2 regions of the Bacillus sp. ISL-47 genome follow, and region 2 is predicted to be linked to the other one. Evidence: a T-box and tRNA genes for the amino acid it is inferred to sense, from the RefSeq annotation. Region 2 holds a T-box; the other holds one or more tRNA genes.
What was found. The T-box of region 2 lies ahead of serS (serine--tRNA ligase). A T-box ahead of a tRNA ligase gene usually reads a tRNA of that ligase, here a tRNA-Ser.

Region 1: it has a tRNA-Ser gene. The T-box ahead of serS (serine--tRNA ligase) is inferred to sense a tRNA for this amino acid. The anticodon was not compared.

What each region holds. Positions count from the first base shown of each region.
Region 1 is NZ_JAGGQS010000057.1:524-5,130, reverse strand. It holds gene J7I93_RS19325 (glucose-1-phosphate adenylyltransferase) at 1-290, opposite strand, end outside; gene glgB (1,4-alpha-glucan branching enzyme) at 232-2,178, opposite strand; gene J7I93_RS19315 (hypothetical protein) at 2,403-2,600, shown strand; tRNA gene J7I93_RS19310 (tRNA-Glu) at 2,756-2,827, opposite strand; tRNA gene J7I93_RS19305 (tRNA-Ser) at 2,834-2,924, opposite strand; tRNA gene J7I93_RS19300 (tRNA-Asn) at 2,930-3,004, opposite strand; tRNA gene J7I93_RS19295 (tRNA-Ile) at 3,160-3,236, opposite strand; tRNA gene J7I93_RS19290 (tRNA-Gly) at 3,241-3,314, opposite strand; tRNA gene J7I93_RS19285 (tRNA-Phe) at 3,330-3,405, opposite strand; tRNA gene J7I93_RS19280 (tRNA-Asp) at 3,574-3,650, opposite strand; tRNA gene J7I93_RS19275 (tRNA-Met) at 3,654-3,727, opposite strand; tRNA gene J7I93_RS19270 (tRNA-Ser) at 3,746-3,838, opposite strand; tRNA gene J7I93_RS19265 (tRNA-Ile) at 3,853-3,929, opposite strand; tRNA gene J7I93_RS19260 (tRNA-Met) at 3,947-4,023, opposite strand; tRNA gene J7I93_RS19255 (tRNA-Ala) at 4,042-4,117, opposite strand; tRNA gene J7I93_RS19250 (tRNA-Pro) at 4,131-4,207, opposite strand; tRNA gene J7I93_RS19245 (tRNA-Arg) at 4,214-4,290, opposite strand; tRNA gene J7I93_RS19240 (tRNA-Leu) at 4,307-4,395, opposite strand; tRNA gene J7I93_RS19235 (tRNA-Gly) at 4,403-4,477, opposite strand; tRNA gene J7I93_RS19230 (tRNA-Leu) at 4,487-4,571, opposite strand; tRNA gene J7I93_RS19225 (tRNA-Lys) at 4,581-4,607, opposite strand, start outside.
Region 2 is NZ_JAGGQS010000091.1:5,737-10,343, forward strand. It holds gene J7I93_RS24710 (deoxynucleoside kinase) at 1-536, shown strand, start outside; gene J7I93_RS24715 (deoxynucleoside kinase) at 533-1,201, shown strand; tRNA gene J7I93_RS24720 (tRNA-Ser) at 1,320-1,412, opposite strand; gene serS (serine--tRNA ligase) at 1,509-2,786, opposite strand; T-box leader at 2,845-3,076, opposite strand; gene pdxT (pyridoxal 5'-phosphate synthase glutaminase subunit PdxT) at 3,143-3,724, opposite strand; gene pdxS (pyridoxal 5'-phosphate synthase lyase subunit PdxS) at 3,736-4,607, opposite strand, start outside.

The DNA.
Region 1 (4,607 bases), on a different contig from region 2:
ACTTCCGAGGATTCACTGTAAGGCGGCAGCACAGTCACCCCGCCATTTTTTCTATCCAGATCCCATGCACTTCCAATGCCAATATAAGAATTTAGCACAAGCGGCTGATATTGAGTTAGAACACCTACTGTATCAATGCCGGAATTCGTACAATTGCTTAATGTAAAATCAATAATCCGATACTTCCCTCCAAAGGGGACAGCCGGCTTTGCAAGACTCTTCGTCAGCGAACTAAGCCTGCTCCCTTTCCCCCCTGCTAACAGCATGGCTACGCACTTTTTCTTTCCCATTTCCCTTCCTCTCCTTCCGATGTTTTACTGGACGCAAAATTGAAATGCCAAATGGCGGAATAGACATTTTCATGCTGAATGGTTTTCCATGAAACTCTTTTTCCTCTGTCTTAAGCACTTTTTTATTAATACAATTGGAGCCTCCATAGCTTTCACTGTCACTATTAAAGACTTCCCGGTATGAACCTTGATTTGGAACACCAACACGGTAATCGTGATATAAAGCAGGTGTAAAATTGCAGACAATGACAAGGAAATCATCCTCTTTTGCTCCTTTTCTGATAAAGGAAAAGATGGACTGGCTTGAATTATTAACATCAATCCATTCAAAACCATCTTGCAGATGATCCAGCTCATATAGCGGCTTAGAGCGTTTATAAACCTTTATCAGCTCTTTCACATAGTCATTTGCTTTTTTATGCATCTCATAATCGAGCAAGTGCCAATCAAGCTGTTCTTTATCCTTCCATTCAGAGAACTGTCCAAGTTCGCTCCCCATAAAAAGAAGCTTCTTTCCAGGATGTGCAATCATATAGCCAAGAAGCAGCCTGAACTGGGCAAATTTCTGCCAGTAATCACCCGGCATCTTATCGAGCAGCGATTTTTTCCCATGAACAACTTCATCATGGGAAAGCGGAAGAACAAAGTTCTCCGTAAAAGCGTACAAAAGGGAAAACGTCATTTTCCCATGAACGGCGGAGCGCTTATCAGGCGCTGTTTCCATATATGTAAGCACGTCATTCATCCAGCCCATATTCCACTTGTAATGAAAGCCTAGCCCGCCATAATGGACCGGTGAAGTCACCTGTGGCCAATCTGTTGAATCTTCTGCCATCATCAAAAACGAGGGATCATATTGAGAGACAGCTTTATTTAAGTTCTGCAGAAAACGGACACCAAATGGATTCTCCTTTTCTCCGTTCCGGTTTGGCCAATAAATGATATTTGCAACCGCATCAACCCGGAAGCCATCAATATGATAGTTTTCCATCCAAAAAACAGCATTGGAGATAAGAAAGCTTTGCACTTCATTTTTGCCAAGATCAAAATTGGCTGTTCCCCAAACACGATTTTCTCTGTCTCCTTCAGTCTCGTACTCATACAAATAGGTTCCGTCAAACTGATAAAGGCCATGGGCATCCTTGCAAAAATGCCCTGGAACCCAGTCCAGTATCACAGCAATCCCATGCTGGTGGCACTGGTCAACAAAATACATAAGCTCATGCGGAGTCCCATATCTGCTTGTTGCCGAATAATAGCCCGTTCCCTGATAGCCCCAGGAGGCGTCGAGCGGATGCTCAATGACAGGAAGCAGTTCAATATGGGTAAAGCCATGCTCCACTGCATAAGGAATCAGTTCATCTGCAAGCTCCGTGTAAGAAAGCAGGCTGCCATCTTCTTTCTTTTTCCAGGACCCCAAATGCACCTCATAAATAACAGCAGGCTCTGAATAAATCTTCTTCTTCTCCTTTTTCTGCATCCATTTGCTATCATTCCATTGATAGCCTTCCAATGAATACACAATAGAAGCCGTATTGGGTCTGACCTCTGAATGGAAGCTGTACGGATCTGACTTTAGTAAAACAATTCCTTCCTTTGTTTTAATTTCATACTTATACAAGGCACCCTGCATGTCTTCATCCAGCTGAATAAACCAAACACCTTCATTATTCACTCTATGTAAGGTATAGCCTTCTCCATTCCAATCATTGAAATCACCGACTAATCTGACAATTTCAGCATTCGGTGCCCAAACACAAAAACAGGTAAAAACTCTTCCATCTTCCTCAACTACATGAGCACCAAATAACTGATGGCTCTCAAAAAATGTTCCTTCATGGAACAAATGCAGCTGATAATCGGTTGGAAACAAAGTATCCACTAGCATCCTTCTCCCCACCCAGTCTCAAATTCTTATGACTTTCCTTTTATATTCGTGCAAGGAAGAAAAAATCCTTGTAAAAGTTTTTTTAATTTTATGACAGTAACGTTCAAAATGCGCTAAAAACCGGAACGTTTTTACTTTATTCAGCAGCCTTCGACATAATCTGGAACAAACTTAGACAAAATAACACAAACTATGCAAGCAAAAAATGAAGGGAGAATAATATTTTGAGTAATAAAGAAGAGGAATTTTTAGTAAACGAGGCAAATAAAGACCAAGTGAAGATTCCACTATTTGAAGCACCTGATGGAAAAATCCTGGCCACAGGAGATATGTTCAGAGGACCATACACAGGGATTTATTCGGAAATTGATTTGAATAACCCAGGGAATAAGCTGAGTGAGAAGGAAGAGAAGTTTGATTAGGAGGTAAAACACACTTTTAAACAAAGGGAGTGTTAGCCTTGCCGTTAAGCACTGCTCCAATACACAGGTGCTAAAATAAGTGTTAAGCTTTAACACAGACGAAAGAAAAAGGACAACAAAAAAGCTGTCAACATGATGTTGACAGCTTTTTTGTATGACCCCTACGGGATTCGAACCCGTGTTACCGCCGTGAAAGGGCGGTGTCTTAACCGCTTGACCAAGGGGCCAATATATGGCGGAGAAGGAGGGATTTGAACCCTCGCGCCGGTTGCCCGACCTACACCCTTAGCAGGGGCGCCTCTTCAGCCACTTGAGTACTTCCCCATATATGGCTCCGCAGGTAGGATTCGAACCTACGACCGTTCGGTTAACAGCCGAATGCTCTACCACTGAGCTACTGCGGAACATTAGTATATATCCCTAAACTTTGATAAGCTTAGCCGAATGTCCTCATCTCAGGAGGTTCATTCAAGGAGTGGCTCGATGAGTACAACTCGAAGCAAATTCTTGAAGCTTATGCTCGTTGCTCTACCACTGAGCTACTGCGGAACAATCAAAATGGTGGGCCTAAATGGACTCGAACCATCGACCTCACGCTTATCAGGCGTGCGCTCTAACCAGCTGAGCTATAGGCCCATTTTGGAGCGGGTGAAGGGAATCGAACCCTCATCATCAGCTTGGAAGGCTGAGGTTTTACCACTAAACTACACCCGCATTAGTTTGTATAAATGGTGGCTCAGGACGGAATCGAACCGCCGACACAAGGATTTTCAGTCCTTTGCTCTACCGACTGAGCTACTGAGCCATATAAAATTAGTAATCCTAAAGCTTGAGACATGTGCTCCAAAGCACTGCGTTCTTTGTTGCAGATTTTAAAAGCATGCCATTCAGGGATGTTAATGCTTCGTAGCTGCATTCTTTTAAAATCCTCTACCGACTGAGCTACTGAGCCATAAAGCTATTTAAAAAAGAATGGCGGTCCGGACGGGACTCGAACCCGCGACCTCCTGCGTGACAGGCAGGCATTCTAACCAACTGAACTACCGGACCAGATTGCGGGGGCAGGATTTGAACCTGCGACCTTCGGGTTATGAGCCCGACGAGCTACCGGACTGCTCCACCCCGCGACAATAATATTAAAATAATGGAGGAGGAAAGGGGATTCGAACCCCTGCGCGGTTTGACCCGCCTGTCGGTTTTCAAGACCGATCCCTTCAGCCGGACTTGGGTATTCCTCCGTATAAAGTGAAAATGGTGGACCTTGTAGGACTCGAACCTACGACCGGACGGTTATGAGCCGTCTGCTCTAACCAGCTGAGCTAAAGGTCCAGCTTCGTTTTTAAAAATGGTAGCGGCGGAGGGGATCGAACCCCCGACCTCACGGGTATGAACCGTACGCTCTAGCCAGCTGAGCTACACCGCCAAATTGATATGATATTTATGGTGGAGCCTAGCGGGATCGAACCGCTGACCTCCTGCGTGCAAAGCAGGCGCTCTCCCAGCTGAGCTAAGGCCCCATTTAGTAACTAGTGGTCGGGAAGACAGGATTCGAACCTGCGACCCCTTGGTCCCAAACCAAGTGCTCTACCAAGCTGAGCTACTCCCCGTTTATATGGCGCGCCCGAGAGGAGTCGAACCCCTAACCTTTTGATCCGTAGTCAAACGCTCTATCCAATTGAGCTACGGGCGCATATTTACAATTCAACTGGTGCCGAGGACCGGAATCGAACCGGTACGGTAGTCACCTACCGCAGGATTTTAAGTCCTGTGCGTCTGCCAGTTCCGCCACCCCGGCAATTAAATGGAGCGGAAGACGGGATTCGAACCCGCGACCCCCACCTTGGCAAGGTGATGTTCTACCACTGAACTACTTCCGCAAAAATAAATGGTGCGGGTGAAGGGAGTCGAACCCCCACGCCTTGCGGCGCCAGATCCTAAGTCTGGTGCGTCTGCCAATTCCGCCACACCCGCATATTTAAATGGTGAGCCATGAAGGACTCGAACCTT
Region 2 (4,607 bases):
TTGTTGATGAAAATCCTTTTTTAGGAAAATTCTATGAAAACATTGAAGAATGGAGCTTCCAAACTGAAATGTTTTTCCTCTGCAACCGGTATAAACAACTGGTTGATATAAACAATCACTTCTTAAATCAAAATAAGCCTGTTGTGGCTGATTACCATATATTCAAAAACTTGATTTTTGCACAGCGTACCCTGAACCAGAATGAGTACCAAAAGTACTTAAAGATATACGATATCCTTACCGGCGATATGCCAAAGCCAAATGTCATTATTTATTTGAATGCCAGTCTTGAGACATTGCTCGACCGAATTGAGCTAAGAGGCCGCGAAATCGAGAAAAATATTAGCCCGTTATATTTAGAGCAATTATCCCTTGATTATGAAACTGCTATGAATGAGTTCGAAAGGCAGCACCCTGACGTTCCAGTCATTCGTTTTAATGGCGATGATCTGGATTTTGTTAAAAATGAAGCAGACTTAATGCATATATTCAATACACTATCCACATCATTAAAAAAGAGGAGCATACAATTATGAATCTAAGGCAAAAATACGAGATTCCCTCAAATTCCGTTATTACAATTGCAGGAACGGTCGGAGTCGGGAAATCCACGATGACCAATGCACTTGCGAACGCACTCGGGTTCCGAACATCTTTCGAAAAGGTAGACACGAACCCTTATCTTGATAAATTTTATGCAGACTTTAATCGCTGGAGTTTCCATTTGCAGGTTTACTTCCTTGCTGAGCGGTTTAAGGATCAAAAAAGAATCTTTGAATATGGCGGTGGCTTTGTCCAGGATCGTTCCATATATGAAGATACTGGCATCTTTGCTAAAATGCATTTTGAAAAAGGCACAATGTCCAAAGTAGACTACGAAACGTATACAAGCTTATTTGATGCAATGGTCATGACACCATACTTTCCGCACCCTGATTTGCTTATTTACTTGGAGGGCTCGCTTGATGATATTCTTTCACGCATCCAGGAGCGCGGCCGCCCGATGGAACAGCAAACTCCCATTGCGTACTGGGAAGAAATGCATCAGCGTTACGAGAATTGGATCAACAGCTTTAACGCATGCCCTGTCCTCCGCCTGAATATCAATGATTATGACATTATCCAAAATGAGCAATCCATTGAGCCAATTGTTGAACGTGTTTCTTATTTTCTCAGACAAACTCAATTATTAAAGAAATAAACCGCTTAGAAGCGGTTTTTTTTGTACCTTTAAAAAAGGATACAAAAAAACCACTGCATAAGCTGCAGCGGTTTTATGTATCTCCAATATTTATGCGCGTGTTAGATGTCAATTAAAATGGAGGAGGAAAGGGGATTCGAACCCCTGCGCGGTTTGACCCGCCTGTCGGTTTTCAAGACCGATCCCTTCAGCCAGACTTGGGTATTCCTCCGCATCGACAAGAAATAATATACCACCTCTAAAAAAAGATGTCAACATATTTTATAAAAAAAACGAGCGGGTTTTTAGGCCCGCCCAAAAATGAAGATTATGGCTTAATGACTTCACGGTTACCCATGTAAGGACGCAATACTTCCGGAATAATGACACTTCCGTCTGCCTGCTGGTAGTTTTCCAAAATGGCTGCCACCGTGCGGCCGATCGCAAGGCCAGAACCATTTAAGGTATGAACATGTTCCGGTTTGCCTTTAGCCTCGCGGCGGAAACGGATATTTGCACGTCTTGCCTGGAATCCTTCAAAATTACTGCAAGAAGAGATCTCCCTGTATGTGTTATAGCTTGGAATCCAAACTTCTATATCATACTTTTTCGCAGCCGTGAATCCGAGGTCGCCAGTACACATGCTCATGACTCTATATGGAAGCCCCAGCATCTGAAGTACCTTTTCTGCATGGCCTGTCAGCTTCTCCAATTCATCATAAGACTCTTCCGGCTTAACAAACTTTACAAGTTCCACCTTGTTAAATTGATGCTGCCTGATTAATCCGCGTGTATCGCGTCCTGCAGATCCAGCTTCTGAACGGAAGCATGCACTGAATGCCGCATAATTAATCGGAAGCTCCTCGCCAGTCAAAATCTCTTCTCTGTGCATATTTGTGACAGGCACTTCTGCCGTAGGAATTAAGAAATAATCTTCGCTTTCAATTAAGAATGCATCTTCTTCGAACTTCGGAAGCTGTCCCGTTCCTGTCATGCTTGCGCGGTTAACCATGTATGGAGGAAGCACCTCTTTATAGCCGTGCTCTTCCGTATGCAAATCAAGCATGAAATTGAATAAGGCACGCTCCAGGCGAGCCCCCAGACCTTTATAAAATACAAAGCGGCTGCCTGTTACTTTGCTTGCACGTTCAAAATCAAGCAGGTCCAAATCTGTTGCAACATCCCAATGCGCTTTAGGTTCAAAATCAAATTCACGGACATTTCCCCACTTGCGGATCTCCACATTGTCATCCTCTGTTTCGCCAACAGGCACGCTCTCATGTGGAATATTGGGGATGCTTAGCAGTAATTGATCCAATTCTTCCTCAACCGTACGGAGCTCCTCATCCAGTGCTTTAATTTTATCGCCAACTTCTCTCATTTCGGTGATTAAATGATCCGCATCCTGCTTCTCGCGCTTTAATGCAGCAACCTGCTGGGATACTTCATTTCTTTTGCTCTTCAGCTGTTCAGCCTGAACGATTAACTCTCGCCTTTTTACATCGAGATCCTCAAACTTTCCGAGGTCTGTTAAATCTTCTCCCCGATGCTGAAGCTTATTTTTCACTTCTTCAAAATTAGCTCTTAAATACTTAATGTCCAGCATTCTTTAAAACCTCCTGAGTATAAAAAATGATTAAAACACAAAAAACTCCCGTCCCCAAAAAAGGGACGAGAGTTACCCGCGTTGCCACCCTAGTTGAAAGCTTAAGCTTTCCACCTTAAATCCATAACGGTTTTAACCGAAGGCACTTACTTATCTTAGCAGTAAAACTGCTGCCGATTGTTCCATGCCTTGCTCGAGGATGGATTCGCAGGGTTTATTCACCGGTTCCCACCAGCCACCGGCTCTCTTCAGAACAAATTCCTGTTACTAGTTCCTCTCATTGCTTTAGCTATAAGAATTTTTGTAATTCATAATGTACTACAATTATGTTCCTTTTGCAACCAAAATATTCAAAATTAAGATTGCTTATATTCTTTGATCATCTCAATGAAATATTCCGTAAGGCGATGATCATCTGTAAGCTCTGGATGAAATGAGCATCCAAGGAACCGGCCTTCACGGGCAGCCACAATACGGTTATTGTGTTTAGCGAGGATTTCTACATTTCCCCCTGCTTCAACAATATGCGGAGCACGAATAAAAACTGCTGCAAAATCCTCGGCTACTCCAGCGATATCAAGATCTGCTTCAAAGCTTTCTCTTTGGCGTCCGAAAGAATTTCTCTCAACCTGAACATCCATTACACCAATATGCGGCTCTTCATAACCAATTACGTTATTTGACAAAAGGATCAAGCCTGCACAGGTTCCGAACATCGGCTTGCCTGAACGTGCAAATTCCTTAAGACTATCCATAAAATCATATTTATCAATCAGGCGGCGCATTGTTGTACTTTCACCGCCAGGCAAAATAAGCCCGTCCACCTCTTCAAGCTGCTCTTTGCGCTTAACGACTACAGCTTCTGCACCGCATGCCTCAATAGAGCGCACATGCTCTCTTACAGCACCCTGCAGCCCTAAAACTCCAACCTTTATCATACCTATTCTCCTTACCAGCCGCGCTCCTGCATACGAGCCTCAGGAGCCAATGAAGCAATTTCGATTCCCTTCATTGGTGTGCCAAGCTCTTTTGAAAGTTCAGCAATTAATTTATAGTCTTGGTAATGTGTTGTTGCTTCAACAATAGCACGTGCAAATTTAGCCGGGTTCTCTGATTTGAAGATACCAGATCCGACAAATACACCGTCAGCTCCAAGTTCCATCATCAAAGCCGCATCTGCAGGTGTTGCCACACCGCCTGCTGCAAAGTTTACGACCGGAAGGCGCCCAAGGCTTCTGATTTCCAAAAGAAGCTCATATGGCGCTCCCAGAAGCTTAGCTTCAGTCATTAATTCATCTTCATTCATACCAACAACCTTGCGCACCTGTGCATTCACCTTACGGATATGACGAACAGCTTCGACAATATTTCCAGTTCCAGGTTCGCCCTTTGTGCGAAGCATGGATGCTCCTTCGCCGATACGGCGGGCAGCTTCGCCTAAATCACGGCAGCCGCAAACGAAAGGAACTGTATAATCTCTTTTGTTAAGATGGTATTCTTCATCAGCAGGAGTTAAAACTTCACTCTCATCTATGTAATCTACACCCATCGCTTCAAGCAAACGAGCTTCAACAATATGTCCGATACGCGCCTTCGCCATTACCGGGATTGAAACTGCGCCCATTACTTCTTCAACAATACGCGGGTCTGCCATGCGCGCCACGCCGCCTGCCGCACGGATATCAGAAGGAACACGTTCTAGTGCCATTACCGCTACTGCACCAGCTTCTTCTGCAATTTTTGCCTGCTCTGCGTTAACAACGTCCATAATGACGCCGCCCTTTTGCATTTCTGCCATTCCACGTTTAACTCGATCTGTAC